Regions from separate parts of the Kitasatospora sp. NPDC048194 genome, predicted to be linked through region 2. Evidence: riboswitches for the same ligand, from Rfam matches in the RefSeq annotation. Region 2 holds a riboswitch; the other holds the start of a gene.
The links. Region 2 has a riboswitch for magnesium ahead of ACGF07_RS03470 (magnesium transporter MgtE N-terminal domain-containing protein). Riboswitches for the same ligand answer to the same signal wherever they lie in the genome.
Positions count from the first base shown of each region.

Region 1: another riboswitch for magnesium. It lies ahead of ACGF07_RS15605 (NRAMP family divalent metal transporter); the one in region 2 lies ahead of ACGF07_RS03470 (magnesium transporter MgtE N-terminal domain-containing protein).

Region 1 covers NZ_JBIDAK010000010.1:210,708-226,042, reverse strand. Annotated here, with positions in the region: gene ACGF07_RS15615 (FtsX-like permease family protein) at 1-952, opposite strand, end outside; gene ACGF07_RS15610 (ABC transporter ATP-binding protein) at 949-1,719, opposite strand; M-box (ykoK) riboswitch at 1,887-2,062, shown strand; gene ACGF07_RS15605 (NRAMP family divalent metal transporter) at 2,434-4,098, shown strand; gene ACGF07_RS15600 (MgtC/SapB family protein) at 4,309-5,043, shown strand; gene ACGF07_RS15595 (YoaK family protein) at 5,125-5,802, shown strand; gene ACGF07_RS15590 (class I SAM-dependent methyltransferase) at 6,016-6,645, opposite strand; gene ACGF07_RS15585 (hypothetical protein) at 6,857-7,297, opposite strand; gene ACGF07_RS15580 (DinB family protein) at 7,536-8,042, shown strand; gene ACGF07_RS15575 (VOC family protein) at 8,183-8,920, opposite strand; gene ACGF07_RS15570 (hypothetical protein) at 9,087-9,743, opposite strand; gene ACGF07_RS15565 (NUDIX hydrolase) at 10,042-10,506, opposite strand; gene ACGF07_RS15560 (SDR family NAD(P)-dependent oxidoreductase) at 10,528-11,961, opposite strand; gene ACGF07_RS15555 (GuaB1 family IMP dehydrogenase-related protein) at 12,430-13,869, shown strand; gene ACGF07_RS15550 (DUF5995 family protein) at 14,079-15,071, opposite strand; gene ACGF07_RS15545 (poly-gamma-glutamate hydrolase family protein) at 15,252-15,335, shown strand, end outside.
Region 2 covers NZ_JBIDAK010000002.1:214,351-229,685, forward strand. Annotated here, with positions in the region: gene ACGF07_RS03440 (hypothetical protein) at 196-747, shown strand; gene ACGF07_RS03445 (hypothetical protein) at 863-1,369, opposite strand; gene ACGF07_RS03450 (winged helix-turn-helix transcriptional regulator) at 1,531-1,965, shown strand; gene ACGF07_RS03455 (PaaI family thioesterase) at 2,125-2,691, shown strand; gene ACGF07_RS03460 (hypothetical protein) at 3,362-3,517, shown strand; gene ACGF07_RS03465 (NRAMP family divalent metal transporter) at 3,576-5,021, opposite strand; gene ACGF07_RS03470 (magnesium transporter MgtE N-terminal domain-containing protein) at 5,018-6,385, opposite strand; M-box (ykoK) riboswitch at 6,703-6,882, opposite strand; partial or broken gene ACGF07_RS03475 (helix-turn-helix domain-containing protein) at 7,064-7,559, opposite strand; gene ACGF07_RS03480 (hypothetical protein) at 7,715-7,993, shown strand; gene ACGF07_RS03485 (MFS transporter) at 8,147-9,481, opposite strand; gene ACGF07_RS03490 (LysR family transcriptional regulator) at 9,620-10,561, shown strand; gene ACGF07_RS03495 (helix-turn-helix transcriptional regulator) at 10,628-11,542, opposite strand; gene ACGF07_RS03500 (SDR family oxidoreductase) at 11,583-12,413, shown strand; gene ACGF07_RS03505 (tautomerase family protein) at 12,541-12,747, shown strand; gene ACGF07_RS03510 (SDR family NAD(P)-dependent oxidoreductase) at 13,006-13,956, shown strand; gene ACGF07_RS03515 (hypothetical protein) at 14,318-15,052, opposite strand; gene ACGF07_RS03520 (NAD(P)/FAD-dependent oxidoreductase) at 15,331-15,335, opposite strand, start outside.

The DNA of each region.
Region 1 (15,335 bases), on a different contig from region 2:
TCCCGGTGACGGTGGCGACCACGACCCTGGTGTCACCGCCCGTGGCCGGGCCGCTGGAGCGGGTGGAGTCGCGGTAGTACGGGACGGCCCGGTTCGGCGGCGGGTCGAGGGCGACGGAGCGCGCGGTGAGGGTGTAGCCGTGGGCGTTGAACCGCTGGACGGCGGTCCAGTCCAGGGCGGCGCCGCTCGGCACGCGGAGCAGCCAGGCGTCGTGCCGGTCCGGGGCGCGTTCGGCGGCGGGCTGTCCGGGCTCCGCGGCGGCCGTCAGCGGGTCGAGCAACTCGCCCGGCCGGGCCACGAGTTCGACCCGGCCGAGGTCGTCCGGGTGCTCCACGACGGCGGTGATGGTGAAGGTGGTCCGCTCCAGCCCCTGGACGGTGGTGGTGCCGCCGAGCCCGAGCCCGGCACGGTCCAGGAAGGCCCGGGTGGCGGCCGCCTCGTGCGGGGCGGCGGGTGTGCGTCCCCCGACCACGTTCAGCCGGCCGCGCCAGACCGGGTCGCCGAGGTCGGCCTCGGTGGTGAGGGTGCGGACCAGGCCCTCGGGCGAGTTCGCGCCGGTCTCCGGCCCGGTGCGGGCGGGCGTGAGCCGGCTGCCGGGTGGCAGCAGCGAGCCGACCAGTTCGGCCGGGTCGGTGCTCGCGGCCCGCTGCTGCTCGGCCGTCGGCGGCTGCCCCGGCTTGGGGTCGAGCGCGAAGGCGCCGTCCTCGGCGATCGGGGCCTGCTCGACGGTCCGGCCCGGGCTGAGTCCGGTGACCAGGGCGTCCGCTCCGCCGACCACCCGCTCGACCCGCTCGGCCGGGGTGAGCTGCCCGCTGCGGTGGACGACGTCGGCACCGGTGACCCCGAGCACGGGCAGCGCGATCATGGCCAGGACCAGCGCACTGCGGCCCTTGGCGCGCAGTGCGTCGCGGCGGGCGATCCGCAATGCGACCTTCCACGCTCCGAGCTTCAACGCGCCACCTCCCCCAGGGGGTTGGGCCGGTGGACGGCTGCCGGGCAGCCGCCGGAGCGGCGACCGGTGCTCTCCGAGGCGATCGCGCCGTCCCGGAGGTGGACCACCCGGTCCGCCCAACCGGCGTGCGAGGCCTCGTGGGTGACCATCATGGCGGCCGCCCCGGCGTCGCAGCGGGCGCGCAGGACGGCGAGCACCGCGTCACCGGTGGCCGAGTCGAGTGCTCCGGTCGGTTCGTCGGCGAGCACCAGTCGGCGTTCGCCGATCAGCGCCCGGGCGATGGCGACCCGTTGCTGCTGGCCGCCGGACATGTCGTCGGGGAAGCGGTCGGCGAGTTCCCCGATGCCCAACTCCTCCAGCGCGGCCAGGGCCTCCCGGCGCGCGGCGCGGCCCGGGACTCCGTCGAGTTCGCGGGGCAGGGCGATGTTCTCGGCGGCGGTGAGCGCCGGGATCAGGTTGTAGTCCTGGAAGACGTACCCGACGGAGCGCCGCCGCAGGTCGGCGAGCCGGCCGCGGCTGAGGCCGCCGAGCGTGACGCCCTCGACCAGCACCTCGCCGCGGGTGGGCAGGTCCAGTCCGCCGGCCAGGGTCAGCAGGGTCGACTTCCCGGAGCCGGACGGACCCATCACGGCGACGAACTCGCCGGCGTGGACGGTCAGGTCGATCCCGCGCAGGGCGTGCACCTCGGCGGCGCCGCGTCCGTGCACCCGGGACACCCCGGTCAGGCGCAGGACGGGCTCGGACCGGGTCGGATCGGTGTGGGACACACTTCCCCCTCGTGAGCTGTTCAGCTGCATATGTCGGTGAACTATATATGCCGGGATGGGGAAGGTGTAGCAGGCGCGGACCGGTCAAGGTTCTACAAAGGTGTCGAGGAGCGGGCGGAAGGCGGCGGGCCCGCTCTCCGGCCGGGCTATGCTGTGTGAGGTTTCACGAGGCACCTCGTTCGGTGAGGCGTCTTCACGGACACAGGCCACTGACCCGACGACGTCGAGAGACGCCCAGGTTCAGGACAGGTCTTCCCGACCTAAGGGTTGACCCCAAGTGGCTTCCGGCCGACCGGCCGGACACGCCGTGGAGTGCCAAAGCTCTGACGAGTTGGGGTGTACCGGTCCGCCGCGACCGGTGTGCTCCTTGCCGTGTCGCGATGCGGCGCACAGTCGGTGCGCCCCCGGCCGGGAGGAGGCGAGATCATGGACTGCAGTAGTCCGGGCCACAGTCGGCCCTACCCCCGCATGCTCTCGAACACCTCCGGCACGCGGTGACGACCTCCCTCGCACATCCCCACCAGGCGCCTCGTCCGCTGCTCGACCACGGGCGGACGCAAGGCGCCTGACGATCCGTCACGCCAGCACGGCCGCCGTCGCCCGGCGCCGCCGTGCGGGGACGGCGGCGTGCGCCCAGCGGGAGGCGCGCTGCCGCGTGTCCCCCGACGCCCCTCGCCGAGGGGCAGGGAGGCAGGCCCTGCCATGACCAATGCGATGCTGGACCCGACGTTCCCCGCGGTTCCCGGCGCTTCCCCCACCACCTCCGCCGCCGGCCAGGCCGTCCTGGACGACGCCCACGTCGGCGACATCAAGGGCGCGCTCGGCACCCTCCGGCTCGACGACACCGCCCCGCGCCACGGGCTCTCCGCCCGGTTCAGGACCCTGCTGGCCGTCATCGGCCCCGGCCTGATCGTGATGGTCGGCGACAACGACGCCGGCGCCTTCTCCACCTACGGCCAGGCCGGGCAGAACTACGGCACCCAGCTGCTGTGGACCCTGCTGCTGCTCGTCCCCGTGCTGTACGTCAACCAGGAGATGGTGCTGCGCCTCGGCGCCGTCACCGGGGTCGGCCACGCCCGGCTGATCCTGGAGCGCTTCGGCCGGTTCTGGGGCGCGTTCAGCGTGATCGACCTCTTCCTGCTGAACGCGCTGACCCTGGTCACCGAGTTCATCGGGGTCACGCTCGCCGCCGGCTACCTGGGCCTGCCCAAGGCGGCCTCGGTGGTCCTGGCCGCCGCGATCATCATCGCCTCGGCCTTCACCGGCTCCTTCCGGCGCTTCGAACGGGTCGCCATCACCCTCTGCGCGGGCTCCCTGCTGCTGGTGCCGGTCTACTTCCTCCTCCACCCGAAGACCTCGCAGATGGCCCACGACTTCGTGACGCCCGCCCTGCCCGGCGGCTCCGGCCAGCTCGCGGCGGTCATGATGGTCGTCATCTCGATCGTCGGCACCACCGTCGCCCCCTGGCAGCTGTTCTTCCAGCAGTCGTACGTCATCGACAAGCGGATCACCCCGCGTTTCATGACCTACGAGAAGGTCGACCTGTGGATCGGGATCGCCGTGGTCATCGTCGGCGCGGCCGCGCTGATCGGCCTCACGGCGGCGGCCTTCGCGGGCACCGACGGCTTCGGACGGTTCTCCGACGCCGCCGCCCTGGCCGAGGGCATCGAGGCCAGGGCCGGCCGACTGGCCGGCGTGCTGTTCGCGATCGCCCTGCTGGACGCCTCCGTCATCGGTGCCTTCGCCGTCTCGCTGTCCACTGCCTACGCGATCGGCGACGTCTTCGGCATCAAGCACTCGCTGCACCGCGGCGTCCGGGGCGCCAAGGGCTTCTACGGCGTCTACGCCGGCCTGGTCGTCGTGGCCGCCGCGATCACCCTGCTGTCCAACGGCTACACCCAGGGCCTGATCACCCAGTTCGTCCAGGTGCTCGCCGGGGTGCTGCTGCCCTCCGCCACCGTGTTCCTGCTGCTGCTCTGCAACGACCGCGCCGTGCTCGGTCCGTGGGTCAACGGACCCAGGACCAACGCCTTCACCGCGGTCGTGGTCGGCGTGCTGGTGACGCTCTCGCTCATCCTGACCGCTGCCGTGGTCCGGCCGGGCATCGGCTCCGGCGCGATCCTGGGGATCGCGGCAGCCTGCGGCGTCGCGGGCGTCCTCGTCGCCGGGTACTCCTTCACCTTCGGCCGCACCGCCACCAAGGAGGACCCGGTCGACCGCACCGGCCGCGAGAACTGGCGGATGCCCCCGCTGGACACCCTCGCCACGCCGGTGATGTCCACGGCCCGCAAGGCCGGCATGGGCGCCCTGCGCGCCTACCTGCTGATCGCGACGGCCATGGTCATCATCAAGGTCGTCGAGACCGCGCTCGACCACTGAGCGGCCGGCCACGGGCGGGACGCCCTGGGGCGGGTGGGGGGTGGTGGGTGGCGGGTGGCGCCCCGCCGCCCCGGGTCCCGGCACCCGTCGTCCGCGGTCCTGGCGGCCGCCGCCCTGCTCGTGTTGCCCGTCCGTGTTGCCCCGCCCGCGTTTCCTGCCTGTGTTTCCCCGTCCGCGTTTCCCGTCCGCGTTCCTGGAGGAGGTGCCGTCGTGCACACCCTGACCACCGTCGAGTTCCTGGTCCGGCTCGCCACCGGCGTGGCCTGCGGCGCACTGATCGGCGTCGAGCGCCAGTGGCGCGCCCGCATGGCCGGCCTGCGCACCAACGCCCTGGTCGCCGCCGGTGCCACCCTGTTCGTGCTCTACAGCGAGGCGGTCGGTGACGCCGGCAGCCCCACCCGGGTCGCCTCCTACGTGGTCTCCGGCATCGGCTTCCTCGGCGGTGGCGTCATCCTGCGCGACGGCGCCGGAGTGCGCGGCCTCAACACCGCCGCCACGCTCTGGTGTTCGGCCGCCGTCGGGGTCCTGGCCGCGTCCGGCGAACTGGAACTCGCCGTCCTCGGCACGATCGCCGTGCTCGCCGTCCACCTGGTGCTGCGCCCGGCCGGCCGGCTGCTCGACCGGGCCCCGCAGTCCGGCAGCGACCCGGACTCCACCGGCCGGGCCGTCGTCCACCTGGAGTGCGACCGCAAGTCCGAGACCCACATCCGGGCCCTGCTGCTCCAGGCCCTGGCCGCGTCCGGCCTCGCCCCGACCGGCCTGCGCGCCCGCCGCACCGAGCAGGGCGACGCCACCAGCCTGCGCGCCACCGTGTCGACCACCGGCCAGGTGACCCCGGCGCTGGAGCAGGTCGTCACCCGGCTGTCGCTGGAGCCCGGCGTGCGGGACCTGCACTGGCACCTGGACGACGACCCGGAGGACCCGGCCGGTCCGGCGCTGGCCTGAGGGGGAGCGGCCGCTAAGGCAGGTACCGGCCTGAGGGGGAGTAGAACGGAGAGGCCGTCACGTGAGCCACTGGGAGGCCCGATGCTGAAACCCGATCCCGAGCACGGCCCGCTGGTGCCGATGCTGCTGGTGCTGACCCTGGTCACCGGAGTGGTGGACGCCGTCAGCTACCTCGAACTCGGGCACGTGTTCGTCGCCAACATGACCGGCAACGTGGTCTTCCTCGGCTTCGCCCTGGCCGGCGCGGCGAACCTCTCCGCCACCGCCTCACTCGCCGCCCTCGCCGCCTTCCTGCTCGGGGCCCTGGCCGGCGGCCACCTCTCCCGGCGCCTGCCCGGGCACCGCGGCCGGCTGCTGACCGCCGCCCTCGCCGTCCAAGTGCTGCTGGTGGCGGTGAGCACCGTGCTGGCGGCCGTCGTCGGCCACGGATCCTCGTCCGCCCGCTACACCTTGATCGGCCTGCTCGCGCTCGCCATGGGCGGTCAGAACGCGGTGGTCCGCTCCCTGAAGGTCCCCGACCTCACCACCACGGTGCTGACCATGACCATCACCGCCCTCGCCGCCGACCTCACCGGGTCCCGCCGACTGGCGTCGGCCGCCTGGATGTTCACCGGAGCCCTGCTCGGCGCCCTCCTCGTGCTCCACGTCGACGTCACCGCCGCGCTCGCCCTGGCGCTCGTCCTGCTCGTCGCCGTCGCCGCCGTCATCCACCGCGCCGGCAGGCCCACCCCGGCACCGGCCTGGACGCAGCGCCGCTGAGGCCGAATGCTCCGGGAATCCGCAGGGGCGCACACCCCTGCGGATTCCACCGAGCAGCACTGACCATCCCCCGCCGCACCCCTCATCCGGGCCGGCGTGATCGACACGACCTCCCTGGAGCCTGTCCGACGATTCCCGTCGGATCAGCGAGTGCCGGCCGAGTCGGTGGTCCGGAGGTGCGCCGACAGGCTGGCGGGTATCGCCGGGCAAGACCTACGAACGGCGGGCCAGCAGGTGGGCGTCGAGGAAGCCTCGTTCGGAGGCCGGATCGTGGAGCAGCCGAGCGAAGGGGACGAGCCCGGCATCGGCCAGCAGCTCGGCGAGGCGGTCCACCGGCCAGCTGTAGGCGGGTGTCACCTTGTGGTCGAACCGGATCGGCTCCGGTCCGTCGGTCCCGAAGAAGGAGACCAGAAGCAGACCCCCTGGCGCCAGGACGCGTACCTGCTCGGCGAGCAGCTCCGGCAGTTCCCCCGGAGGGGTGTGGATCATCGAGTAGTGGGCCAGTACGCCACCGAGCGCGCCGTCCTCGATCGGCAGGGACTCCATCCGCGCCTCCTGGAAGCGCAGCGCCGGATGGGCCCGCCGGGCGTGGTCGACCATGCCGGGGGAAAGGTCGAGGCCGAAGGCGTCCAGACCCAGTTCGTGCAGCATGGCCGTCAGATGTCCGGGCCCGCACCCGACGTCCGCTGCCCGCAGGTTGCCCGTCGCGCGCACCAGCTCGGCGAAGGTGCCGATCATGGCCCGAGCGAACGGCTGGGTCTCCAGGCGATCCGCGAACAGCGAGGCGTACAGCTCGACGACTCCGTCGTAGGCCGCCCTGGTCTCGTCCTGATGATTCGCCACGGCCCAGGACTCTAGTAGTGCTTCGTGAGGCGGTGTCGTAGGGCTGCCATGGGTTGGGTTGTCGGCACCGAGCCGCTCGGCCATGGCTGCATCGACTTGCGTCGGCCCTCCGCCGCCGTTGTTGTCATCCGGCTTCGCACACGATGGGCGAGTACCGGCTCCAAGCTCTGCCGTCGATCACCTGCGCTCTCGCGACAACGGTCGCCCCGCACTATGCGGGGCGAAGAACGGGATCGATCTCAGCCAGGAGTTCGTGCAACTGACGAGCCCCGTGGGCCACACGGTCGTCAGCGTCCTGCGACAGCTCCTCGCACAGGCCGATCGCACTGTCCCGGTCGTGGGAGAAGACACTGAATACGTCGACGACCGCGGTGTGAATCCAATCCCGGTGATTCGGGTCGGCAACTGCCAGCGCGGACGCGACTGTTGCCAGGCCCACCCTGTCCTTTCGCCGAAGCAGTGCCTCCGCGGTCACCCTGGTCACGAAGGTGTCGCCCGGATCGAGCACGAGCTCCAGCAGCGGACCATGGGCCTCCTGCATCTCGGCAAACCCTGCCAGGCCGTGGCCGGCATCCGCGCGGTCACGGTAGTCGTGGCTTCGCCCGAGTTCGCCGAGCGCCACGACAACGGCTTGTCGCACCTCCCTGTCCACTTGCCCGCCCACCCCTCCCACGACTTCCCGGCAAAGTACCACCGGGGTGCCCTACGGATGATCGCCAGAACAGCTCCTGACAAAGCACTACCAGGGCCTGTCCGGCGGATGGTGCCGGGCGGCCCACCGGCAGGGGACCGCTGTGGCGGCCCGCCGGACAGGGAACCGGGTGGAGCGGCTTGCGTTCCGTCGATAAATGCCTCGACATCGGTGGTGGTGATCGGGGACGCTTCGCGGGATGACCAGAATCGACGACACACCGCCCGCGTGGGACGAGCGCACCCAGCTCACCACGTTTCTCGACTATGCACGTGACACCGCCCGCGCCAAGTGCGATGGCGTCTCTGCGGAGAACGCGCGCAAGGCGCTCCTGCCGGGCTCACCGCTGATGACCATGAGCGGAGTGATCAACCACCTCCGCTGGGTCGAGTACTACTGGTTCCAAGTGGTCTTCCTCGGCGAGGAGGACCGGGGCCCCTGGACCGAGGAGGACCCCGACCGCGAGATGCGCATCGCCGTTGACTTCCCGCTCACGCAGTTGCTCGACGAATACGCTGAACAGAGCGCGCGCTACCGTGAACTGGTCGCCGGGAACGGCCTGGACAAGCGGGCCCAGCGAGCCGTCCGCGACGGCCTCCACGTCGACCTGCGCTGGATCCTCCTCCACCTCACCGAGGAGACGGCTCGCCACAACGGCCACCTGGACATCCTGCGCGAGCTGCTCGACGGAACGACCGGAGACTAGGCAGTCTCGTCCCCGAGACCGCCCGGTCCAGATCCTCCTCAGCGTCGGCCCGGGCCATCAGCGCGACGAACACCCACCGGACGGCCCGGGCCCAGGCGTAGCGGTGGTCGAGCAGGCGATCAACCTGGGGTGGAGCGGGGCTAACGGGGGCTGAGCAGGCAGAACTCGTTGCCCTCCGGGTCGGTCAGGATCCGCCAGGAGATGGCGGACTGGTCGATGCCCGGGTCGGAGGCGCCCAGAGCGCGCAGCCTGGCCTCCTCGGCTGCCGGGTCGTCACCGCGGTAGGGGCTGATGTCCAGGTGGACGCGGTTCCACCCGCTCTTGGTGTCGGGGGTGCGGACGAACTCCAGGTAGGGGCCGACGCCGTGGGCGGAACGCATGGTCGCGTGGTCGTCGGCGACCTCGTGCACCGTCCAGTCCATAGCTTCGCCCCAGAACCGGGCCATCGCCCGCGGGTCGGTGCAGTCGACCACCACTGCGGCGATCGGCCCGGTGTCCCGGTAGATCTCCCGGGGCTCCAGGACGCAGAACTCGTTGCCCTCCGGGTCGGCCATGACCGTCCAGGGGACGTCGCCCTGTCCCACGTCGGCGATTGTCGCGCCGAGGTCCTTCAGGCGCGCGACCAGCTCCGCCTGATGGACCGTCGAAGTGGTGGCCAGGTCGAGGTGCACCCGGTTCTTCACCGTCTTGGGTTCTGGGCGGGCGATGAGGTCGATGCAGACGGCCGCGGGGTCGGGGTATGCGAAGCCGACCGGTTCGAGGTTGGTGACGCCGGGGCCCTCGCTGTCGACACCCCAACCGAGTGCCTCCGCCCAGAACCGGCCGAGCGCAGCGTCGTCCTGGGCCTTCATGTTGATCTGCACGAGTCGTGTTGCCATGCCGCAGATCCTAGATCCGGAGTCGGCCGGTTGCCGCGGAGCTCCAGGGCGTCGAGCCACCGCTCCGCGTCATGCCAGCTCCGGCGGCGTGCTGATTGGGCTCGGCAGCAGGTCGAAGGTGCGGTGTGCGGCTCCAGGGCCGGTGGTTGGTCGGCCCGGGGGCCCGTCACTCCTCGCGGCGGTGACCGGCCCGGCCGCTCCACAGCGGCTCCAGCCGGGCCCAGCCGGCGGCCCAGGCGGCGTCCGCCCGGCGGTCGAGGGCGTGCAGGCGCAGCCGCAGGGCCACGACGAGCAGCCCGAGCAGGACGAGGAGGGCGCCGGTGCCGGTGCAGGCTGCCGAGACGGCGAGCGCGGCTCGGTTGACCGGAGGGGTGGTCGCGTTGCCCCGGGGGTCGACCCAGATCGGGACGACGGCGCCGGGGACCGCCGTGCGCGGTGCCTCGACGGTGCCGGTGTGCGCGGTGCCCGGGGGGTAGCTCCAGGCGGCCTCGACGTTCACCAGGGTGTCGTAGCCGCCCGCGAAGCGGCTGCCGGCGGCGGCGCCGTGATCCGGGATGACGGCGACCACGGCGTCCACGCGGTGCAGCCGGATCCGGTCGGCGGCGGCCCGCGGCGCCGACGAGTGGTAGAGCAGCATGGCTCCCGTCACGGAGACGGCGAGCGCCAGCAGCCCCCCGAGGAGCGCGAGCAGCCAGGCGCGGGCACGGGCGCGATCGAGCGGGCGGGCCAGTGGTTCGTGCCGAGCGCCGAAGGCCCGCCGCAGCTGACGGCCGGTTCGCTGCGGGAGCGACGCGGGCCGGGCCGGCCGGGGTGCGCTGGGCACGGTGAGGACTCCTCAGGACGGCGGGCGCGTAAGGGCCTTGCCCACCCAATCTCCACCCCGCGGCCCCCCTCGCACAAGAGTGGTGCGCGTCCGGAGGACCGCCGGCCCTCTCGGTCGGGACGTTCGGCCCTCGGCAGGGGCCGCCCGACCGGGCAGGCTGGAGTCCGACCGCGCCCCCGTCCCTGGGCGTGGTGCCGGCCCGCTCGGACCGTGGGGGGTCCGGGCCGTGCTGGGGAGCGGGGGCGGTCGTGCGGCCGCCCCCGCTCCTCGTTCCGTCGGCGGTGGGTGCGTTCGTACGTCAGCGGCGGACGACGGGGTAGCCGTGCGTCCCGTCGCGCGGGACGTCGTCCAGTCCGGGCAGCCAGCTGCCGAGCACCAGTGCGGACGGGTAGAACATCGGCTCCGGCAGCTCGTCCACCGCGAAGCGCTCCCAACCGGCACAGGCGTGCGGCTCGGTGACCACCGCCTCGGCGACGCTCGGCGGGGCCAGCACGGCGGCGGTCAGCCGGGGCCGGCCGAGCTCGTGGTCCAGGTGGACGGCGAGCACCCGCATCCGCGCCGCGGGCAGCACGATGCCCGTCTCCTCGGCGAGTTCGCGGGCCGCGGTCTGCTCGAAGGACTCGCCGAGGTCGACCTTGCCGCCGGGCAGGCTCCAGGTGGGCGGCTCGCCGGCGGTGGTGCGGCGGCCGATCAGCACCCGGCCGTCCCCGGTGGGCACGATGATCCCGGCACCGAGCAGCGGTGCGGTCGGAACGGTGCTCAACTCGCCATCTCCTTCAGGTGGTCACCAGTTGGCGCGCTCGTAGTCCTTGAGGAAGCAGCCGTACAGGTCCTCACCCGCCTCGCCGCGCACGATCGGGTCGTACACCCGCGCCGCGCCGTCGACCAGGTCGAGCGGGGCGTGGAACCCGGCGTCGGCCAACCGCATCTTGTCCGGGTGCGGCCGCTCGTCGGTGATCCAGCCGGTGTCGACGGCGGTCATCAGGATGCCGTCGGTCTGGAACATCTCCAGCGCGCTGGTGCGGGTCAGCATGTTGAGCGCGGCCTTGGCCATGTTGGTGTGCGGGTGGCCGGCGCCCTTGTAGCCGCGGGAGAAGACGCCCTCCATCGCGGAGACGTTGACCACGTACTTGCGGCGGGACGCGGACGCGGCCATCGCCGGGCGCAGCCGGCTGATCAGGATGAACGGCGCGGTGGAGTTGCAGAGTTGGACCTCCAGCAACTCGACCGGGCCCACCTCCTCGACGGTCTGCACCCAGCTGTTGGTGTCCGCGAGGTCGGGCACCAGACCGCCCGCGTCGATCGCGGTGCCGGCCGCGATCCGGGCCGGGGTGGCGGAGCCGGTGACCAGCGCGAGCGAGGTGACGTCCTCGGCGGCCAGCCGCTGCTCGCTGCCGGTCGCCTGGCGGGGGAGGGCGGGCAGGTCGACGCTGCCGCTGCCGAAGCGGCCGATGGTGGTGGCCTGCGGCAGCTCGCCGGCCGGCAGCGGGGCGGACTCTGCGCTGATCAGCTCGCGGTAGGACTCCGGCGGGCGGCGGACGGTCTGCGCGGCGTTGTTGATCAGGATGTCCAGCGGGCCGTCGGCGGCGACCTCGTCGGCCAGCGCCATCACCTGGGCCGGGTCGCGCAGGTCGATGCCGATGATCTTGAGGCGGTGGATCCACTCGGCGCTGTCCGGCATGGCCTTGAAGCGGCGGATCGCGTCGTTGGGGAAGCGCGTGGTGATGGTGGTGTGGGCGCCGTCGCGCAGCAGCATCAGCGCGATGTATATCCCGATCTTGGCCCGGCCGCCGGTCAGCAGCGCGCGCTTGCCGGTGAGGTCGGTCCGGGCGTCCCGGCGGGACCGGTTCAGGGCCGCGCACCGCTGGCACAGGTTGTGGTAGAAGGCGTCGACCTCCACGTACCGGCCCTTGCAGATGTAGCAGCTGCGCGGCCGCTCCAGGATGCCGGCGATCTCGGTGGTGGTGACGGTGGTCAGGCCGAAGGCGCCGGCCGTCTCGTCGTCGATCCGGGTGGGCGCGCCGGTGGCGGTCCGGGCGGTGACCGCGCGGTCGTTGGCGGTCTTGCGGGCCCGGGTCTCCTGGCGGCGGCGCTGCTTGAGGGTCCGGAATATGCCGCCGACGGCCTTGCGGACGGTGATCGCGTCGGGGTGGTCGACGTGCAGCTCGTCGAGTTCGGCGAGCACCCCCAGGCAGAGCTTCAGCCGCTCCGGGTCCAGGCCGGGGCCGTAGTCGACCTCCTCCTCGGTAGCCGCGCCCTCGCCCCGGCCCGCGGCCGTGCCGTGCCCGGCGCTGTGCCCGGTGCCGTCCTCCGTGCCGTCGGTGGCGCTGCCTCCGACGTGGCGCCCGGTGTCCCGCCCGACGTCCTGCCGCTCCACGTCCTTCTGCTCGATCACGCCCGCTGTCGCTTTCCCGCTCGCCTCGCCGTTCACCGCGTGAATGCTACGGGAGCGGTCCCCGCCCGGGCGAAAAGCCGATGTCGGGGAGGTGGCTTGGAGGATCGTCCATGTCTACGCGCGGAGCATTGATCATGGTTTGTGCACAGCACCAGCGATGTCCCCCGAACTGGCTTTTGGTCGCGCCCTCACGGACAATCGAACGCTGGGTGCAGGGCGCCCGAGTGCGCCCCGGCGGCCTCGCCGCAACCGCACCCGAGGTGTAATTTCTCCCAGCCAGAGAGCCCATTCATGCGTTTCCTGAACGACCTCAAGCCCTCGTACGACCTGACGTACGACGACGTCTTCATGGTCCCCAGCCGTTCCGCCGTGGGCTCCCGGCAGGGTGTCGACCTCTCCTCGAACGACGGCACCGGCACCACCATCCCGCTGGTCGTCGCCAACATGACCGCCATCGCCGGCCGCCGGATGGCCGAGACCGTGGCCCGCCGCGGCGGCCTGGTCGCCATCCCGCAGGACATCCCGACCGAGGTGATCGCCGAGGTCATCTCCTGGGTCAAGCAGCGCCACCTGGTGTTCGACACCCCGATCACCCTCGCCCCCGGCGCCACCGTCGCCGAGGCGCTCTCCCTGCTGCCCAAGCGTGCGCACGGCGCCCTCGTGGTCGTCGAGGACGGCAAGCCGGTCGGCGTGGTCACCGACTCCGACTGCCAGGGCGTCGACCGCTTCACCAGCCTCGCCGACGTGATGTCCCGCGACCTGCTGGTGCTGGACGAGGACGTCGACGCGCGTACCGCCTTCGACCGGCTCGCCGAGGCGCACCGCAAGCTCGCCCCGGTGGTGGACGGCCAGGGCCGCCTGGTCGGCATCCTCACCCGCAAGGCCGCGCTGCGCGCCACCCTGTACACCCCGGCCGTGGACGCGAACGGCAAGCTGCGGATCGCCGCCACCGTCGGCATCAACGGCGACGTCGCCGGCAAGGCCAAGGCCCTGATCGAGGCCGGTGCCGACGTGCTGGTGGTCGACACCGCGCACGGCCACCAGGAGAGCATGATCAGCGCACTGCGCGCGGTGCGCGGCCTGGACCCGCAGATCCCGATCGTGGCCGGCAACGTGGTCTCCGCCGCCGGTGTCCGCGACCTGGTCGAGGCGGGCGCCGACATCCTCAAGGTCGGCGTCGGCCCGGGCGCCATGTGCACCACCCGGATGATGACCGGCGTCGGCCGCCCGCAGTTCTCCGCCGTCCTGGAGTGCGCCGCCGAGGCCCGCCGGCTCGGCAAGCACGTCTGGGCCGACGGCGGGGTGCGCCACCCGCGCGACGTCGCCATGGCGCTGGCCGCCGGTGCCTCCAACGTGATGATCGGCTCCTGGTTCGCCGGCACCTACGAGTCCCCGGGCGACCTGCAGACCGCCGCCGACGGCCGCCAGTACAAGGAGAGCTTCGGCATGGCCTCGGCCCGCGCCGTGAGCAACCGCACCGCCCAGGACTCCACGTACGACCGGGCCCGCAAGGCGCTGTTCGAGGAGGGCATCTCGCACTCCCGGATGTTCCTCGACCCGGCCCGCCCGGGCGTGGAGGACCTGATCGACTCGATCGTGGCCGGCGTGCGCAGCTCCTGCACCTACGCGGGCGCGAGCAGCCTGGAGGAGTTCCACGAGAAGGCGATCGTGGGCATCCAGAGCGCGGCCGGCTACGCCGAGGGCAAGCCGCTGCACTCCAGCTGGGCCTGATCCGGCTCGATCATCCGGCCTGACCAGGCCTGGTCAGGCCCGACTGGGCTGCGCTCGGCCGGGCCTGGTCGTTGCTGGGTCGGCTGCGCGGTGCCTGACCCCGCTGTGTTCGGTAGCGCCAGGCTCCGTGGGGCAGGCGCACGCTCGGTCGGGCCGCGCTTCATCGGGCTCGCCCCGGCCGGATCCGGTCCGGCCGGGCTCCGGGCGGGTCAGGCCCGCGTTCGCCGGGCCCGGTGCGGCTGGGTCCGGCTCGGCTGGGTCGGCCCGTCCGTGTTCGTCCCGCCGGCCGCCCGGCTCCTCGCCTCGGCGAGCCGGGCGGCCGCGATGCGTCGCCCTCCGGTCGGCCCGTCGATCGACCGGATCTCCTGGGCGGAGGCCCCGCGCGGCCCGTACGGGAGCAACAGGGCGCGGCCGAGCAGGCCGACCGAGTCGTCCAGCGCGGTGGCGAAGGCGCGGGCCGCGGCCGGGAGCCGGCGCAGCTCCCAGAGTGCCTGCACCGCCGACCACGCGCCCTCCCGGGCCGCCTCCACCGACCAGGTGCCGAGCAGGTGGGTGAGCGGCTCGGCGCACTCCAGCAGGTCGTGCCCGGGCATCAGCTGCTCCCGGGCGGCCGCCTCCACCCCGGCCAGCACCCGGTTGATCCGGTGGTAGTCCGCCTCGACGCCGGCCGGCGCGCAGCCGCGACGCCGGCAGACCTCGACCACGGCCAGCGGCAGGTCGTGCTGGATGTGGGCGTTCATCCCGGCCAGCGCGAACTGCAGGGGGTGCACGCCCGGGTGGCTCCGCAGGGCGAACAGCGGCCGCCAGCAGGCGGGCGGCTCCTGCCCCGCCGCCTCGGCGGCCACGGCCCGCAGGTACCGCCCGGCGAACACCACGTCCAGCTCGGCCACCGCCGACGGGTCGGCGAAGTAGCCGCCGGCCGCCAGCCGGTCGCGGACCGCCTCGGTGACGGTGAGGTAGAGCCGGTTGAAGACCGCCACCCCGTCCTCCGGGGGCAGGTGGGCCGCGATGGCCCGCAGCCGCCCCAGGACGCCCTCGACCGTGCCCGGTGTACGGACCCGCGCCGGACGCGACGTCGCCGCGTCGGTCGTCGGCGTTCCGACCACCGACGTCGGGCCGGCCACCGAGGTCGGGCCGGCCACTGACGTCCCGGCCGTCGCCGCGCTGGTCGTCGCCGCACGGGTCGTCGCTGTGCCGTCCATGCGCCACTCTCCGGGGCCGATCGTCCATTGATCGCATCATCGTGGCAGCGTGGATGGTGTCCGGTGGGCGCGCACACGCGTCCGTCGAGCCGGCGTCACACGATCAGTCGGACCCGCCAGGCCCGGGTGCGGCATTGACCGTGATTTTGCTGTGACTTTACCCGCTCCCCACCTCCTGCCATGATCGCGACCGTGATCAACCGTCGAACCCTGATAGCCGCGTTCGCCGCGGCCCCGGCCATCAGCACCATCGGCGCCGCACTG
Region 2 (15,335 bases):
AACCCCCGAGCGGTCCGACCGTGCCCCCGTTGTGGGGGCTTCGACGGGATGGGGCAGGGGTGATGAGGAACTGCGAAACGGCTCCGCCCGGAGTTCCGTGAAAAGAATGGTCGAGCCACCGTCGCTGCGCCGCTACAACCTCGACGATGCTGGCAGGCAACAGATTTGTCGGTGGCTCAGGTTACGGTGCCGGGTATGACCGATTGGATCAAGTGCGGCGTCATCGCATGGCTGAGCGCGGACGGTTACGGGGAAGACGAATCCGTCCTGGTGTACTTCAGGGGAACCAGCCTGGCATCCATGGCAGAAGGACTGGTCGCGTTGCACCGGCCGCCGCTCGCACACGGCAACGACCCGGCACCCGGCGACTGGGGTGTGATCGTACACAGCTTGCACAATCCGTCGCGCGACGACTACGGCGGCATCGACTATCGCAAGCTGTGTCCTCAGGGGGTTGAGCTGGTGGTTTTCGTTCCCAACCCCTGCATCGGCAAGTCCCATGGACCCAAGGCCTATCACTACCGGGACGGCCGGACCTCGTCCTGCATCGACTACGAGGGGCCCGAATACGTAGGGGAGTACTGGCCCAATGAACTGGCCCCCGTCATCGCAGCGGCCGGGCTGAACTACACGAGCAGCGACTTTGAGCAGCAACTCACCCAGCTGCTCTGCGACCACCTGGGTCTGCCCGCACTGGACCCCGGCAGCTTGACGATTGACCACGACCTGGTGTCCGCTCACCTCTAAAGCTTGTCGCAGAAGTCCGGGCGTGGGCAGGTCGGTGTGTCCGCCGTGTTCCACCGCCAGCACGGCTTGGTGCTCCACCGAGCGGTGGAGCACCAAGCCGACAGGCGCCGGGCCGTCAGGTGACGTCGAGAGCGGCGTTGGCGCTTTCGCCGGAGGCGGTTTGCTCGATTCGCCGGGCAAGCATGGTCGCCATCTTCTGCAGCTTCGGAACGTCCGACGGTCCCGTGAGCAGGACGCCGGCGTACGTGGTGCCCACCCGCATGAGGATGAGGTCACCGGTGCTGCTGCCGAACGTGCCGCTGTAGGCGGTGGTCTCGTTGCCGATCACCCCGACGGACAGCGGGGATGCGTTCTTCCCGTACTTCTTCGCATTCGTCGCGAGGTAGCTGCTGGCCTCCGCCGTGCCGGCGAAGGTGGTGATCTTGAAGGAGGCCTTCGCGGTGCCGGCCTCGAAGTCGGCGCTGCCGTCGAGCTTGCAGCCCGGGCAATCGTTGCCGTCCTCGTCGCTGACCTGGCTGACCGCCTGGTTAACCTCCTTGCGGTGGGCCGCCCAGCCGGGCATGGAGGCCGGGTCGGGAAGAGTCCGCTTGACCGTGCTCGCGGCGGCAGCGGACCCGGTCATGGGCGCTCGGACGAACGCGTGCAGATGCCCGCCGTTCGGTACAGCCGGGTGGTCGGCGTGATGTTCACGCAGACCTCCCTGCGTTTCGATTTTCGAAGCGCTCGCCGATGGTAGCGTGTCGGAATCCGAAGCATCAATCCTGGAGAGCTGGTCTTCGCGCCATGTCGAACCCGAAGCCCGGCGAGCCCGTCCGCGGCTCGACGTCCGGTCGCCCCCTCATGGCGGCACTCGACCTGTTCGGGCGGCGGTGGAGCTTGCGCATCGTCTGGGAGCTGCGCAGCGGCCCGCTCGGATTCCGGCCCCTGCAGAAGCAGTGCGACGACATGTCCTCCAGCGTGATGCGACAGCGCCTGAGCGAACTGATGGACGCCCACGTCGTCCGCCAACTGCCCGACAGCCGGTACGAGCTCACTGTGCTGGGGCGGGATGCCTGTCTCGCACTCGACCCCCTCGCCCGGTGGTCGCAACGCTGGGCTGCGGAGCTCGAACCGGAACTGGCGCGCCAGCCCGACGACCAGGCCGCCACCCGTCCCACCCGCGCCACCCGTGCCCGCACCGTGGGCGAGGGCGCGGTCGAGGGCGGCTCTGCCGACTGACGCCCGCGGCGGCTCGCGCACGCGCGGGGGTTGGCGGCGGGCTCGGATCTTCTGTCGGCACCTACCGCTTCGGATTTCGAAGCAGTAGTATCGCGGGCCGGCAGCGGTGCTTCGACATTCGAAGCGAATCGGCTCCGCTGTTCGACCGAAGGGGACGGCATGACTCGGCAGGAGATCGGCGCAGAACGTTCCACGATCCTCAGCTGGAGGGAGTCAGGCCTGCTCTTCGCCGACGACCCGCAGCAGAGCGGCCTGCAGTACCTGCGGGGCCTCGCGAGCGGCGAGGTCCTTCCACCCCCCGTCGCCCAAGTGCTCGGCATCGCGGTGGAGACCGCCGAACCCGGCCGGGTGCGGTTCACCATGCCCGTACCCGGCTTCCTCGCCAACCACCTCGGCGTTCTCGCCGGCGGCATCCTCTCGACCGTCATCGACGCCGCTCTCGGGTGCGCCGTGCTGTCGGCCGTCACCGCGGAACAGGACATCGTCACCCTCGACCTCGGTGTCGATTTCCTGCGCCCGGTGCCGGCGCCGGGCGGCCCGGTGACGGTCGATGCGGAGGTGGTCCACCTCGGCCGGAACCGCGGACTGGCGACCTGTCGCGCGCTCGACGAAGACCTGCGGTTGTGCGCGGTCGCCAGGAGCACCTGCCTGATCCGCCGCAAGTCCCGGCCCGCGCCCGCGGACTCGCCGCTCCCCGAGGAGCCGGGCTCCGGCACGAACCGATGAGTCCACCGTCGCCGCTCAGGGCAGCGCGTTGAGCTGACATGGCGGGCGTGATGCGGGGCACACGGGGAGGACCAGAGGCGGACGTCGATCCCCGGGAGGCGTGGATGACCGTGTCCATGATGTTGCTGCTGGCTCCGCTCGTGCTCGCGATGGTCCTGGCCGCGACCGCTCCTTCCTCCGCACACCACGGCCGGTCGCGGCGGCCCGGGGCGGGAAGGGCTGCGAAGGACGCGCACCGGCCGCGCCATGCCCGGGCCCGCTACTGACCCCGGACGACGATGGCGGGCGGCCGGGGCCGAAGGGGGGAGACCGTGCCTGGTGACGGCCGGGCGCCCCCCTACAGGACGTCAGGTTCTCTCCTCTTCCCACTGACGCGGCGGCTCAGTTCCTCCCGCTGCCGACCGGCACCGGGGCCGACGCTGTCCGCCCGGGCCGGCCGGTGCCGCGAGTCCCCCTGCTCCACCCCGGACCGCGCCGACCTCCACACGCTGACGGACGGCCGCCGGTGGCTGTCAGCACCGGGGACGAGGCGCGTCGCCGAGGCCGCCGCCCCCGCCCAGGGGCCGAGCCCGTTGCGGTTCGGCGACCTCAGGAGGGTGTGACAATCCGCCGAGTGTCGGCGCTGAACAGTCGCCACCGGCGCAGCGCCCGGCCCGACAGGGATCGGCGCGTGCCGTTGTGGAGCCTGCCGCTCCAGCAGTTCGTCCACCGGCAGTTGATGTACCTGGTGGTGATCCAGTCGGTCTTCACCGCGCTCGCGGGCTCCCGGCTCCGCTGGCAGCGCATGCAACGCTACGGCACGCTCCGGGTGCCCGCGGGCGGCTGAGCCGGAGGGCCGACGGGCGCCGGGGTGCCGGATGCCGGGCGGTCGCTCCCCGGCGGGGTCAGCCGAGGCCGAACCAGCCGAGGACGGTCTGGGCGAGCAGGATCGTCGACATGGCGGCGACGCCGACCACCACGACGGTGGCGGCGATCCGGTAGCGGGGGCCGTTGGCGGCGTCGCCCAGCACGGCGCGGCGGTTGGTGAGGACCAGCAGGTAGACCAGGACGATCGGGCTGATCAGGCCCTGGAGGACCTGGGTGCCGATCAGCAACTGGATGACGTCCACCGGGGTCAGCGCCACGACGGCACCGAGGACGATCTGGGCGGTGAACAGCCCGAGGAAGAGCGGCGCGTCGCGGAAGCTGCGGGACACCGAGCGCTCCACGCCGGCCGCCTCGCCGATGGCGTAGCTCGCCGAGAGCGGCACCACCGCGCCGGCCAGCGCGGACGCGCCGATCAGGCCGAAGGCGAAGAGCAGCTCGGCGCCGTGCCCGGCGACCGGCTTGAGGGCCTCGGCGGCCTGCGCGGCGGACTCCAGCGGGCCGGTGCCGCCGATCGCGGAGGCGGTGGCGATGATGATGGTCAGGCTGATCACGCAGGCGAACACCGCGCCGAGTACGGCGTCGGCCCGGATCAGCTTGTAGTCGGCGGGTTTGACGCCGCGGTCGACCACGCCGGCCGCGGCGTAGAACTGCATGTAGGGGCTCACGGTGGTGCCGATCAGGGCGACGGCCAGCAGGATGAAGTCCTTGCCGGGCTCCAGGTGCGGCACCACCAGGTGCTCGCCGACCTGCCCCCAGTCGGGGTGGCCGAGGACCATCGCGACGGGGTAGGCGAAGAACGCCAGCGACATCACCAGGAAGATCCGCTCGGCCCACTTGTACGAGCCGAACAGCACCAGCGACCAGAGCAGCACCGCGGCCGGCGGGATGACCGCCCACTTGGGCACGCCGAGGAGCTGGAAGGCGGCGCCGATGCCGGCGAACTCGCTGACCACCAGGCCGGTGTTGGCCAGCAGCAGGCAGAACACCGCGAGGGCGGTCAGCCGCAGGCTGAACTGCTCGCGGATCAGCGCGCCCAGGCCCTTGCCGGTGTGGGCGCCGAGCCGGACGGCCATCTCCTGCACCATCACCAGGGCGACGGTGACCAGCACCATGAAGAACAGCGTCCCGTAGGTGAACTGGGAGCCGGCGCTGGCGTAGGTGGCGATGCCCGCGGCGTCGTTGCCGGCGTTGGCGGCGACCAGACCCGGCCCGGCCACCATCGCGACGGCGGCCAGTCGGCGCAGGCCCCGGCGGCGGCCGGCGCGCCCGGAGCCGGCCGGGACGCCGGCGGGGTGCTGCGCCGACGCCGGGTCGGGCGCGGGCCCGCGGGCCTGGTCGGCGGTGTCCGGGCGGGTGGCGGCGTCCCGGGGCTGGGCGGTGTCCCGGGGTCGAGCGGCGTCCCGGGGCTGGTCGGTGTCCCGGGGAGTGCCGAGGTCGCGGGCAGTGTCGAGGTCGCGGGTCACTTGAGGAGCCTCCGGAAGTGCAGGCGCCCGCGCTCGGGCAGCAGCGAGTCGAGGATGTCGTCGGCCAGGACCCGGCCGAGCGGGCGCCCGGAGTCGTCGACCACGAGCAGGGAGGTGGCCCGGGCCGCGACCAGGCGGTCGGCGGCCTCGGGCAGGCGGGTGTCGGGTCGGACGGTCACCGGCGGGCCGAACTGGCCCAGCCAGCTGACGAGATCGCCGACCACGGCGGTGTCCTCGGCGACGGCGAGGTCGAACAGCGGGATGTCGGCGAGCAGCCGGCCGTCCTCGCCCAGTACGGCGACCGCGTCGATGTCGGTGCGGTGCTCGGCCTGCGCGGCGAGTTCCGCCCGCACCTGGGCGACGGTGTGCGCGCGGCCGGCGGTGACCAGCAGGGTGGTCATCGCACCACCCGCGGTGCCCTCGCGATGGGCGAGCAGCGAGCGCAGTTCGGCGGCCTCGGGCTCGGGCATCCTGGCGAGCAGGGTCTCGCGCTCGCCCGGTGCGAGGTCGCGCAGGGCGTCGGCCGCCTCGTCCGGCTCCATCTCGTCGACGAGCCGGGCGGCGTGCTCGGGCGGCACCTCGCGCAGCAGGTTCTCCAGCTCGGCGGGTTCCATCTCCTCCAGCGCGTCCGCCGCCTGCTCCGGCTCCAACCAGCCGAGCAGCTGCTGGCGTTCGTGCCGGCCGAGGTCCTCCAGGATGTCGGCGAGGTCGGCCGGACGCAGCCGGTGCAGCGCGGAGCGGGAGGCGCGCAGCCGTACCTCGGCGGGCCCGTGGGTGGCCTGCTCGCCGAACGGGGCGACGGAGCGCCAGTCGAGGACGCGCTCCGGGGTGGGCCGGACCTGCCAGCGGCGCGGGCCGAGGCGGCGCAGCAGGGTGGGCAGCGAGACGTCGACGCCCACCAGCACGGTGCGGGCGGCCAGTGGGGCCAGGTAGAGGTCGGCGGCGCGGGTGACCTGGACGCCGTCGACGTCGACGAGCTGGTGGTCGAGCACGTCGCGGGCGAGCAGCACCTCGCCGGGGCGGCGGTTGAACTCCCGCAGGTCCAGCCGGGCGGTGCGCAGCCGGACCCGCCCGGTCATGATCCGGTCGACGGCGTCGGCGGCGATGAAGGTGCGGCGCCGGCCGATCCGGATGATCAGGCCGGTGACCGGCGGGTACGGCTCCGCCCCGTAGAGGCGGGCGACCACGTCGACGACGCGGCCCACCTCCTCACCGGCCTGGTTGGCGACCGGCCCGCCGACCAGCCCGGCCAGCGAGACGAGCGACGACCGGACGGTGCGGGTGACGGCGGTGCGGCGCTCGGCGGCGACGGTGCGGTCGCGCAGCCGGGCGGTGGCGGACGTGAACAGCGTGGCGGCGGCCATGATGGGAACCCCCTCGCCCCGGCAGGACGGGGCATCGGGCCACCCGGCGGCGCGCCGCGGCCGTCCGTGACCGCGGAGCCGGTGGCGGGCATGCGCCGGGGCCGCCCGCGCCCGGGGCGGGCGGCAGGGCGGAACGGACCGGATCGGGTCAGGGAAGGACGGGGCGCCTCGGGCGGCGGTGGGACGGCGAGGACGGCGAGTGCGGCACGGGGAAGGGCCGACTATGGCCAGGACTTTCGTCCATCACGCCCTCCTCCCGGTCTCGGCCGCGCATCGGGGGCGCGGCGGCGCGGCAGGGGGAGACCGACGTCACCGCCCGGGCACCCCCACTCGTCAGAGCTTTGGCACTCCACGGCGTGTCCCTGGTCGGTGTCCGACGGGAAGCCACTTGGGGTCACCCCTTGAGCCGGGGAGACCTGTCCTGATCCGGAGCGTCTCTCGACGGGTGGGATCAGTGGCCTGTGTCCGTGAAGACGCCTCACCGAACGAGGTGTCTGTTCGAATCGGCCCCAGGATAGGGGGTGATGGCCCCTGCGGCGTAATCCTTGACCGGGGCTTGACCGTGGACCGGCCAGTGGGGGCGCCGCCCGGCGTGCGTCCGGCGGAGCGGCGCGACGGTCCGGTCGACGACCGCCCGGTGCGCGAACCAGATTGCCTGTCCATAAAGTTGACGAAACGTCAGGTGTACCGGGCTCGCAGGTGGGCCCGCTCGCCCTGGTGTCCGAAGAGGACCAGGAGCTCGACGGCCCGGTCGCCGTCCGGCCCGAGCCAGTGTGGCACGTGGGTGTCGAATTCGGCGGCCTCGCCCGCCTTGAGGACCAGGCTCCGGTCGCCGAGCAGCAGGCGCAGCCGGCCGCTGGGCACGTAGACCCACTCGAACCCGTCATGGGTCTTCAACTCCGGTTCGCCGCCCGGTCGCGGGGGGATCAGCAGCTTGTGCGCCTGGACGCCGCCCGGGCGGCTGAGCGGCACGTACGTCATCCCGTCCCGGACCACCGGCCGCAGGTGGATGCGCGGATCGCCGGTGCGGGGGTGCGCCCACCAGCTCGTCGAGCGGGACGGCGTGGACCTCGGCGAGCGGCAGCAGCAGCTCCAGGGTGGGCTTGCGGCTGCCGCCCTCGAGCCGGGACAGCGTGCTCTCGTTGATGCCCGTCCGCTCGGCGAGCTCCGCCAGCCGTCGACGTCTCGGGGACCGCCCTCGACCGCGTCGCCGCGCGGGCCCGGACCGCCGGGCTGTCCGCCCGGGTCCACCCCGTCCGGCACGACCTGGCCCGGACCTTCCCCGAGGGCGTCTTCGACCTCGTCACCGCCGGCTACTTCCACACCCCGGTGGAGATCCCGCGCGCACGGATCCTGCGCCGCGCCGCGGCGGCGGTCGCCCCGAACGGGCTGCTGCTCGTGGTCGACCACGCCTCGGTGGCGCCGTGGTCCTGGCAGGCGGGGCAGGACGTGCGCTTCCCCACGGCCGAGGAGGCCCTCGCCGACCTGCGCCTCGACGACGGCTGGCGCATCGAGCGCTGCCACGCGCTCCGGCGCACCGCAACCGGTCCCGAGGGGCAGCGCGCGACCGTCACCGACAACGTCATCGCCGTGCGCCGGACGGCCTGACCGCCCGGTCCGCCGGCCCCCGAAGCCGTCGGGCCGCCTTCCTCGGGGAACCGGTCGCCCACGCGGGGACCATCCGCGAACCGATGGACGGCGCGACGGGCCGCCGGCCTGCGCCGACCGGTGCGCTCCGAGGCCGGCGCGCGCCGCTCTGACTCAGGCGGGGCTGCGGGACGGCTCCGGCCGGTCCCCGGTCCGTCCGGGGCGGGGGAGCAGGAGCGGGGTGGCCAGGACGAGCACTCCCGCGACCGCGAGGGCGGTGCGGGGACCGGTGGCGTCGGCCAGCAGGCCGCCGAGTGCGGTGAGCACGGCGATGGCAGCCTGCTGGCCGATGGACCAGGCGGACAGGGTGCGGGCGACGAGGTGCGTCGGCGTGCGCTCGAGCCGGTAGGTGGCCAGCACCGGGGTGTAGAGGCTCATGTTGACGATGATCGCCAGCTCGACGGCCATCACCGTGAGCAGCCCGACGACGCCCGGCCGGACCAGGACCAGGCCGATCAGCCAGACGGCGCGCAGGGTGCCGACGGTACGGAACACCCGGTCGCGGCCGTAGCGGGTGACGACGCGCTGGGCCAGCCGGGAGCCGACCAGCCCACCGAGGCAGGGAGCCGCGAAGGCCAGTCCGTACTGCCAGGGGGCGAAGTCGAGCCGGCGGAGCAGGAGCACGGCGAGCACCGGTTCGGTGGCCATGATCAGACCGGAGACGAGCATGTTGTTGAGGTAGAGCGCCCGCAGTCCGGGATCGGCCAGGATGTGCCGCCAGCCGTCGAGCACCGCGTCGGCCGGCCGTTCCGCGTCCGCTGCCCCCACCGCACCGGCCGGCCGTTCGCCCGCCACCCCGCCCGCGTCGGCCGCCCGTTCGCCCGCCGCCCCCACCGCGCCCGCCGCCCGACGGCCGACCCGCTGGGGCGCCTCCTCCCGGCCGCCGATCGCCGCGATCCCCACCGCGGAGAGCAGGTAGCTGAGGGCGTCGGCCAGCACGGTGGTGACCGGCCCGAACAGGCCGATCGCCGCCCCGCCCAGCGGCGGCCCGACCGCGATGGAGCTCCAGTTCGTGGACTCGAAGCGCGCGTTGGCGGTGAGCAGATCGGCCGGCCGGACCAGCGACTTCAGGAAGGCGCCGCCGGCCGCGTTGAACGCGATCTTGGCGGCGGCGACCGCTGCCGAGACCACCAGCAGCTGGGCGAAGCCGAGGCAGCCGAGGGCGTAGGCGGCCGGGATCGTGGCCATGGCCGCGAACCGGGCCAGGTCCATCGCGATCATCACCGGGCGCTTGCGCCGGAGCTCCACCCAGGGGCCGAGCGGCAGCGCGATCAGCGCGCCCATCGCGGGGCCGGTCGCGGACAGCGCGGACACCTCGCCCGGCGAGGCGTGCAGGGCCGTCACGGCGATCAGCGGCAGCGCCCCGAACCCCAGCCCGGACCCGTACGCGCTCACCGCGTACGCCGCCCAGAGCCAATCGAACCGCCGGCCCAGCCGTTTCCTGCCCACCGTGTGCGACCCCCTTCGACGCCCCGACCGAACAAACCGGAGTTGACCGGTGAGAGCCAAGCGCCGAACGGGACCGCCGGTCAAACAACCGCCCCCCGGCACGGCCACAACCATGCGTTGTTCACTAGGCTCGCCGCCATGGATCTCGAAGCAGTGCGCACCTTCGTCGCCATCGCCGAGGCCGGCCAGTTCCAGAAGGCCGCCGTCGACCTCTCGGTCACCCAGCAGGCCGTGTCCAAGCGGGTCGCCGCGCTGGAGCGCGACCTCGGGGTCCGGCTGTTCACCCGCACCCCGCGCGGCGCGGAGCAGACCATCGACGGGCAGGCCTTCCTGCCGCACGCGCGCGAGCTGCTGCGCGTCGCCGAACGCGCGGTGGCGTCCGTACGCGCCGGCCGCCGCCCGCTGCGCGTCGACGTGCTCACCTCGCGGAGCGCGCAGTCGGGCCTGATGCGCGACTTCCACCGCGCACACCCCGAGATCGAGCTCGACGTGGTGATGATCTTCGACGTGGGGACGGCCGTCGATGCGATCCGCTCCGGCGCGATCGACGCGACGTTCCGCGCCGTCGCCATGCCGGGCCGGCCGCTCCCCGAGGACGTCGAGTCGGTCCGGGTGTTCGACGAGCCGCTCCAGCTGCTCACCGGCCCCGCGCACGCGCTGGCGGGCGCCAAGTCGGTGACCCTCGCCGAACTGGTCGGGCATCGGATCTGGATGCCCGGCATCGTCCCCGGCACCGAGTGGGGCGCCTACTACGACGACCTGGTCGCCGAGTTCGGCCTCACCATCGAGGCGACCGGCCCCAACTTCGGCTCCGACGCCCTCCTCGACACCATCGCCGACACCCCGGCCCTGGCCACCTTCATGAGCGAGCAGACCCGCCTGGTCTGGCCCGCCGGCTACGGCCTGCGCCGCATCTCGGTCACCGACCCGACGCCCGTCTACCCGCACTCGCTCCTCTGGCACCGGGACAACGCCCACCCGGCGCTCGCCACCCTCCGCGCCCACCTCGCCGCCACGGCGGCGGCCGCCGACCGCGATGCCGCCGGGACGTGGCGGCCGCGCTGGGTGCTCCCGCACTGACCGGGGCGTGACGGCCGCCTGGACGGCCCCGGCGCCCGCCTCGGCACCGCCGGGACGGCCGTCCGGTCAGCGCGGGGCGTCGGTGAGCTGGCTTCCGATGACGGCGAGCAGGTCCAGCTTGTCGGCGCTGTCCGTGCCCAGCGCGGGGGTGAACCAGAGCAGGCGCTGCCGCCCGTCCTCGCTGAAGAGGTTGAGGCAGTCGACCTCCAGCGTGCCGAGCACCGGGTGGTTGATGCGCTTGCGGTCGCTGCGGCGGACCGCGACCTCGTGCCGGGCCCACAGGGCGGCGAACTCGGCTGAACGGGCGGTCAACTCGGCGATGAGCTCGCGGGCTTCGGGGTCCTTGGCGTCGCGCCGGGCTGCGGCGGCGCGCAGGTCGGCGACGAAGGTGCGGGACTGCGCGTCATGATCGGCCTCCGGATAGAGGCGTCGCGCGTCGGCGTCCGTGAACCAGCGGTGGACGAAGCTCGCCTCCCGGCCGCGGAAGCCCGACTGGTCGCCCAGCAGGGCGACGGCGAGGGGGTTCTGCACGAGCGTGACGTGGAGATCGGTGATGACCTGCGCCGGGGTGGAGGTCAGCCGGGTGAGCAGGTCCGTCATCCCGGGATGCACGTGCGACTGCGGTCCGCCGTGCACGGGCAGCGGGCGGTCGGCGAGCCGGAAGAGGTAGTCGCGCTCGTCCGAGGTCAGCCGCAGCGCCCGGGCCAGTGCGGCGAGCATCTGCTCCGAGGGCTGCGAGCCCGCACCCCGCTCGAGCTCGTTGTAGTAGTCGACCGAGGCGCCCGCGAGCTGTGCCACCTCGTCCCGGCGCAGTCCTGGCACCCGGCGGCGCGGGCCGGCGACGAGGCCGACGTCCTCGGGGCGGATGCGCTCCCGGCGGGAGCGGAGGAAGGCGCCGAGCTCGGTGTACTTGGGGGAGGCCACCCACCCAGTCTGCGGGACGGCGGCCCGCCGGCGCACCGCTGACGCAGGGGATGGCATCCCCTGGTTCGCGCGCCGGGAGCGCCGCATCGTGGAGGCCATGAACCGCACTCCCGTCGAAACCCCGAGCCCCGGCGTCGACCCGGATCCCGGCCCCGCCCCCGGCTCCGACTCCAGCCCCGGCACCAGCGCCAATGCCGGCCCGGGCCGGGTCGCCGTCGTCACCGGCGGCTCGCGCGGCATCGGCCGGGCCGTGGCCGAGCGCCTGGCCCAGGACGGCCTGACCGTGATCGTGAACTACGCCGCTGACGCCGCCTCCGCCGAGGAGACGGTGCGGGCCATCTCCGCAGCGGGCGGCCGGGCCGTCGCATTCCGGGCCGACGTCGCCGACGAACACGCCGTCGCCGCCCTGTTCGACCAGGTGCAGGCGGCCCACGGCGGCGTCGACGTCGTCGTGAACTGCGCCGGACGGATGGCGCTGTCCCCGATCGCCGACCTCGATCTCGACGTCCTCGACGCCATGTACCGCACCAACGTCCGCGGCACCTTCGTCGTCGCCCAGCAGGCCGCCCGCCGGCTGCGCGCGGGCGGCTCCTTCGTCGCCTTCTCGACCTCGGTGGTCGCGGCCCAGTTCCCCGGCTACGGCGCCTACACCGCCGGCAAGGGCGCGGTCGAGGCGATCACCCTGATCCTCGCGCGCGAACTGCGCGGCCGGGACGTCACCGTCAACACCGTCGCCCCCGGACCCACGGCGACCGACCTGTTCCTGGACGGCAAGACGGAGGAGCAGATCGAGGCCCTCGCCAAGACCCCGCCGCTGGAGCGGCTGGGCACACCCGCGGACATCGCCCAGGTGGTCGCCTTCCTGGTCGGCCCGGCGGGCCGCTGGGTCAACGGCCAGGTCCTGCGTGCCAACGGCGGCATGGCCTGACGGCGCCTGAGGCAGCCCGCCGAAGCCACCCGCCCTGCGCATCACCGGCCCTTCCGAGGGCCCGCCCACCCGCTCACCCGCTCACCCGGTCATCCGCTGACCCGTTCCACCCCTGGAAGGAAGACCCATGCCCTTCGCCAACCTCAAGGTTCCCGCCGACACGCTCACGGCCGAGTCCAGGAAGCGGCTGCAGGACGCCGTCACCGACGCGTTCGTCGGCGTCTACGGAGAACGCGCCCGCGCGACCACGCTCGTGATCCTGGAAGAGGTCGCCGACGGCGGCTGGAGCCTGGGCGGGACCATCCTCGACGAAGCCGTGCTCGGCCGGAGTTGAGCGCAGTCGGGTGGGCTGTCACCGGCGCTGCGGCGGCCGGTGCCGGCCCCGCCCACACCGGCCGACTCTGCGGTGCCGCCCGCCGGCGTCGGGCCGCCACCGGCGCCGCGGCGGGTGGTACCGGCGGGCCGTCAGCGCGGACAGCGATCTGTCGGTGGGATGTGAGTCGCGCCCAGGACGCTGGTCGAACCGGGCGGGACCGGCCGCGAACCTCCGGCCCCGCCCGGCTCCGAACCAGCTCAGCTCCAGGAGCCCGCCATGCCCTCCGTACCCAAGGCCCCGCACTGGGACGTCCACCGGTTGCCCCGCGCGGACGGGAAGACCTTTCTGATCACCGGCGGCAACGCGGGCATCGGCTACTTCGTCGCCGAGCAGCTCGCCGCCACCGGCGCCACGGTCGTCCTGGGCAGCCGAGACCCGGCGAAGGCCGCAACCGCGATGGCCTCCATCGCCTCGTACGTCCCGGGCGCCAAGGTGCGCCACCTGCCCCTCGACCTGGCCGACCTCGGCTCGCTCCGGCCCTCCGTGGGCGCGCTGCGGCTGGACCGCCTCGACGCGGTCGTCCACAACGCCGGCGTGGCCCTCGACCATCCGCCGCGGCGGGAGACCGGGGACGGCCACGAGCTGATGTTCGGCACCAACCACCTCGGCCACTTCGCCCTGACCCACTTCCTGGCACCGCTGCTCTCGGCGACGCCGGGGAGCCGGATCGTCACCACGGGCAGCTTCGCCGCCAAGACCGAGCGCCTGGACCTCGGCGACCTCCAGAGCGAGCGCGACTACCGGCCCAAGCGGACCTACGGGCGGTCGAAGCTGGCCCAGATGCTCTTCGCCGTCGAACTCGGCCGCCGCCTGCGCGCCGCCGGCAGCAGCACGCTGAGCGTTCTCGTCCACCCCGGCGGAGCTCTCGACTCCCTCACCCCGTCGCGGCCGCCGTTCCACGTCCGGACCGCCGGCGACCGGGTGCGCCACCTGCCGCTGGGCCTGGTCGTCCAGGGCAAGGACGCCGCCGCGTGGCCCGCCGTCCGGGCGGTGCTCGACCCGGACGTCCGCGGTGACCGGATGGTGAGCCCCCGGGCGTTCGGGCTGCGCGGCGCACCGCGCGCCGAGCCCTTCTGGGACCACCTGGCCGATCCCGCGACGGCCGCACGCCTGTGGGCGGCCTCGTGCAATCTGACGGGCTGTGACCCGGCGTTCGCCGCCGTCTGACGATCCGTGGGGGTGGACGGTCGGGGTGGGGGGGGGGGGGGGGGGGGGGCCGCCCCCCCCCCCCCCCCCGCGGGCGGGGGGGGGGGGCGGGTGGGGGTGGGGTTGCGCGGGGCGCCCACCGCCCCAACCCGCACCCGGCCCAGCTGCGGCCGGGACCGGTCCCGGTGATCACTGGGCGCGGGATCAGGCTCAGGGAGGCCTTGCCCCGAGGCGATCATGGCAGGACTTCCGGTGGAGAACGACTCCTCGGCGGCGCACTGTCCACTTGCTGCACGACATCGTCGGCGAGCGCGGGTGCCCCTTCCGAATCCGGGCGGGTGACGGGTCGACAGGAGTCACCCGTGCCGTGGCGTCCGGCGGCTCACAGGTGGGCGCTGATCTCGCCGCCGGCGGTGAGCACCAGGTGGACGCCGTTGGCGACTCCGCCGGCGTCGTGCTGGTTCGCCTCCCACGTGCCGGCCACCGCGTTGTCGTTGCCGAGGAGCTGCGCGCGGTAGTGGAGCTCGCCGACCTCGGTGACCTTGGCCGTCCAGCCGCCCGCGAGCTTGAAGGTGCCCGGCCCCTGGTGCCCACCGCCCATCCAGGAGTGGACCGTTCCGTCCGTCAAGAGCACGACGAACATGTCGTTGGCGTCGAGCCCGGCATCGGTGCCGGTCGTCTCCAGGGTGGCCAGGACGTCGCCGTGGCTGACGATCCTGGCCTGGTAGCGCTGGTTGCCGAGGTCGCGTATCTCGGCCGTGCTGCCGTCCACCAGGGTCTGGGTGCGGACCGGGGACGACCCCTTGCCCGCGGCGGCGGGCGCCGTGCTGCGGCGCGCGTCGGGCGTGGCGGCCGGGGCGGCCGGTGCGGTGGTGGCGTGCGGGCCGGGCGGGGTGACGGCAGGGGTGGTGCTGCTGGTGCCCTTCGGGTCGGGCGTGGTCGATGCGGTGGCGGTGGTGGTGGCCGGAGTGGTGGCGGGTGCGGCCGCTGCGGTGCTCGCGGACGTGTCGGAGGCGGAACCGCAGGCCGTCGCGGTGGGCACCAGCAGCGCGGCGGCCAGGACGGTGCCGGCCAGGGTGCGGGCGGCGGTCGCGTGGCGGTTCGTCACGACGGGCATGTGGTGCTCCTGGATGAAGTACGGGCGAGGACAAGCACGTTGTGGCCCCCTCCCACGGGGGGCGGGACGGCGGCGCGGCGGACGTGCACGATCGAACGTAGTGCGAACAGTCGACGGAATCGCGCCTTCCGTGTCACCGGATCGCTACGCCCGGGCTCGCGACCGCTTCGGGCGCCCGTCGCCGAGCGGTTCGGCACCGGCCTGCGCCAGGGGGCGGAACGCCCACCGCCCCGGCCGGGTGGCGGCCGGGGCGGTGGGCGGTGGACCGCCGGCGCGGGTCAGC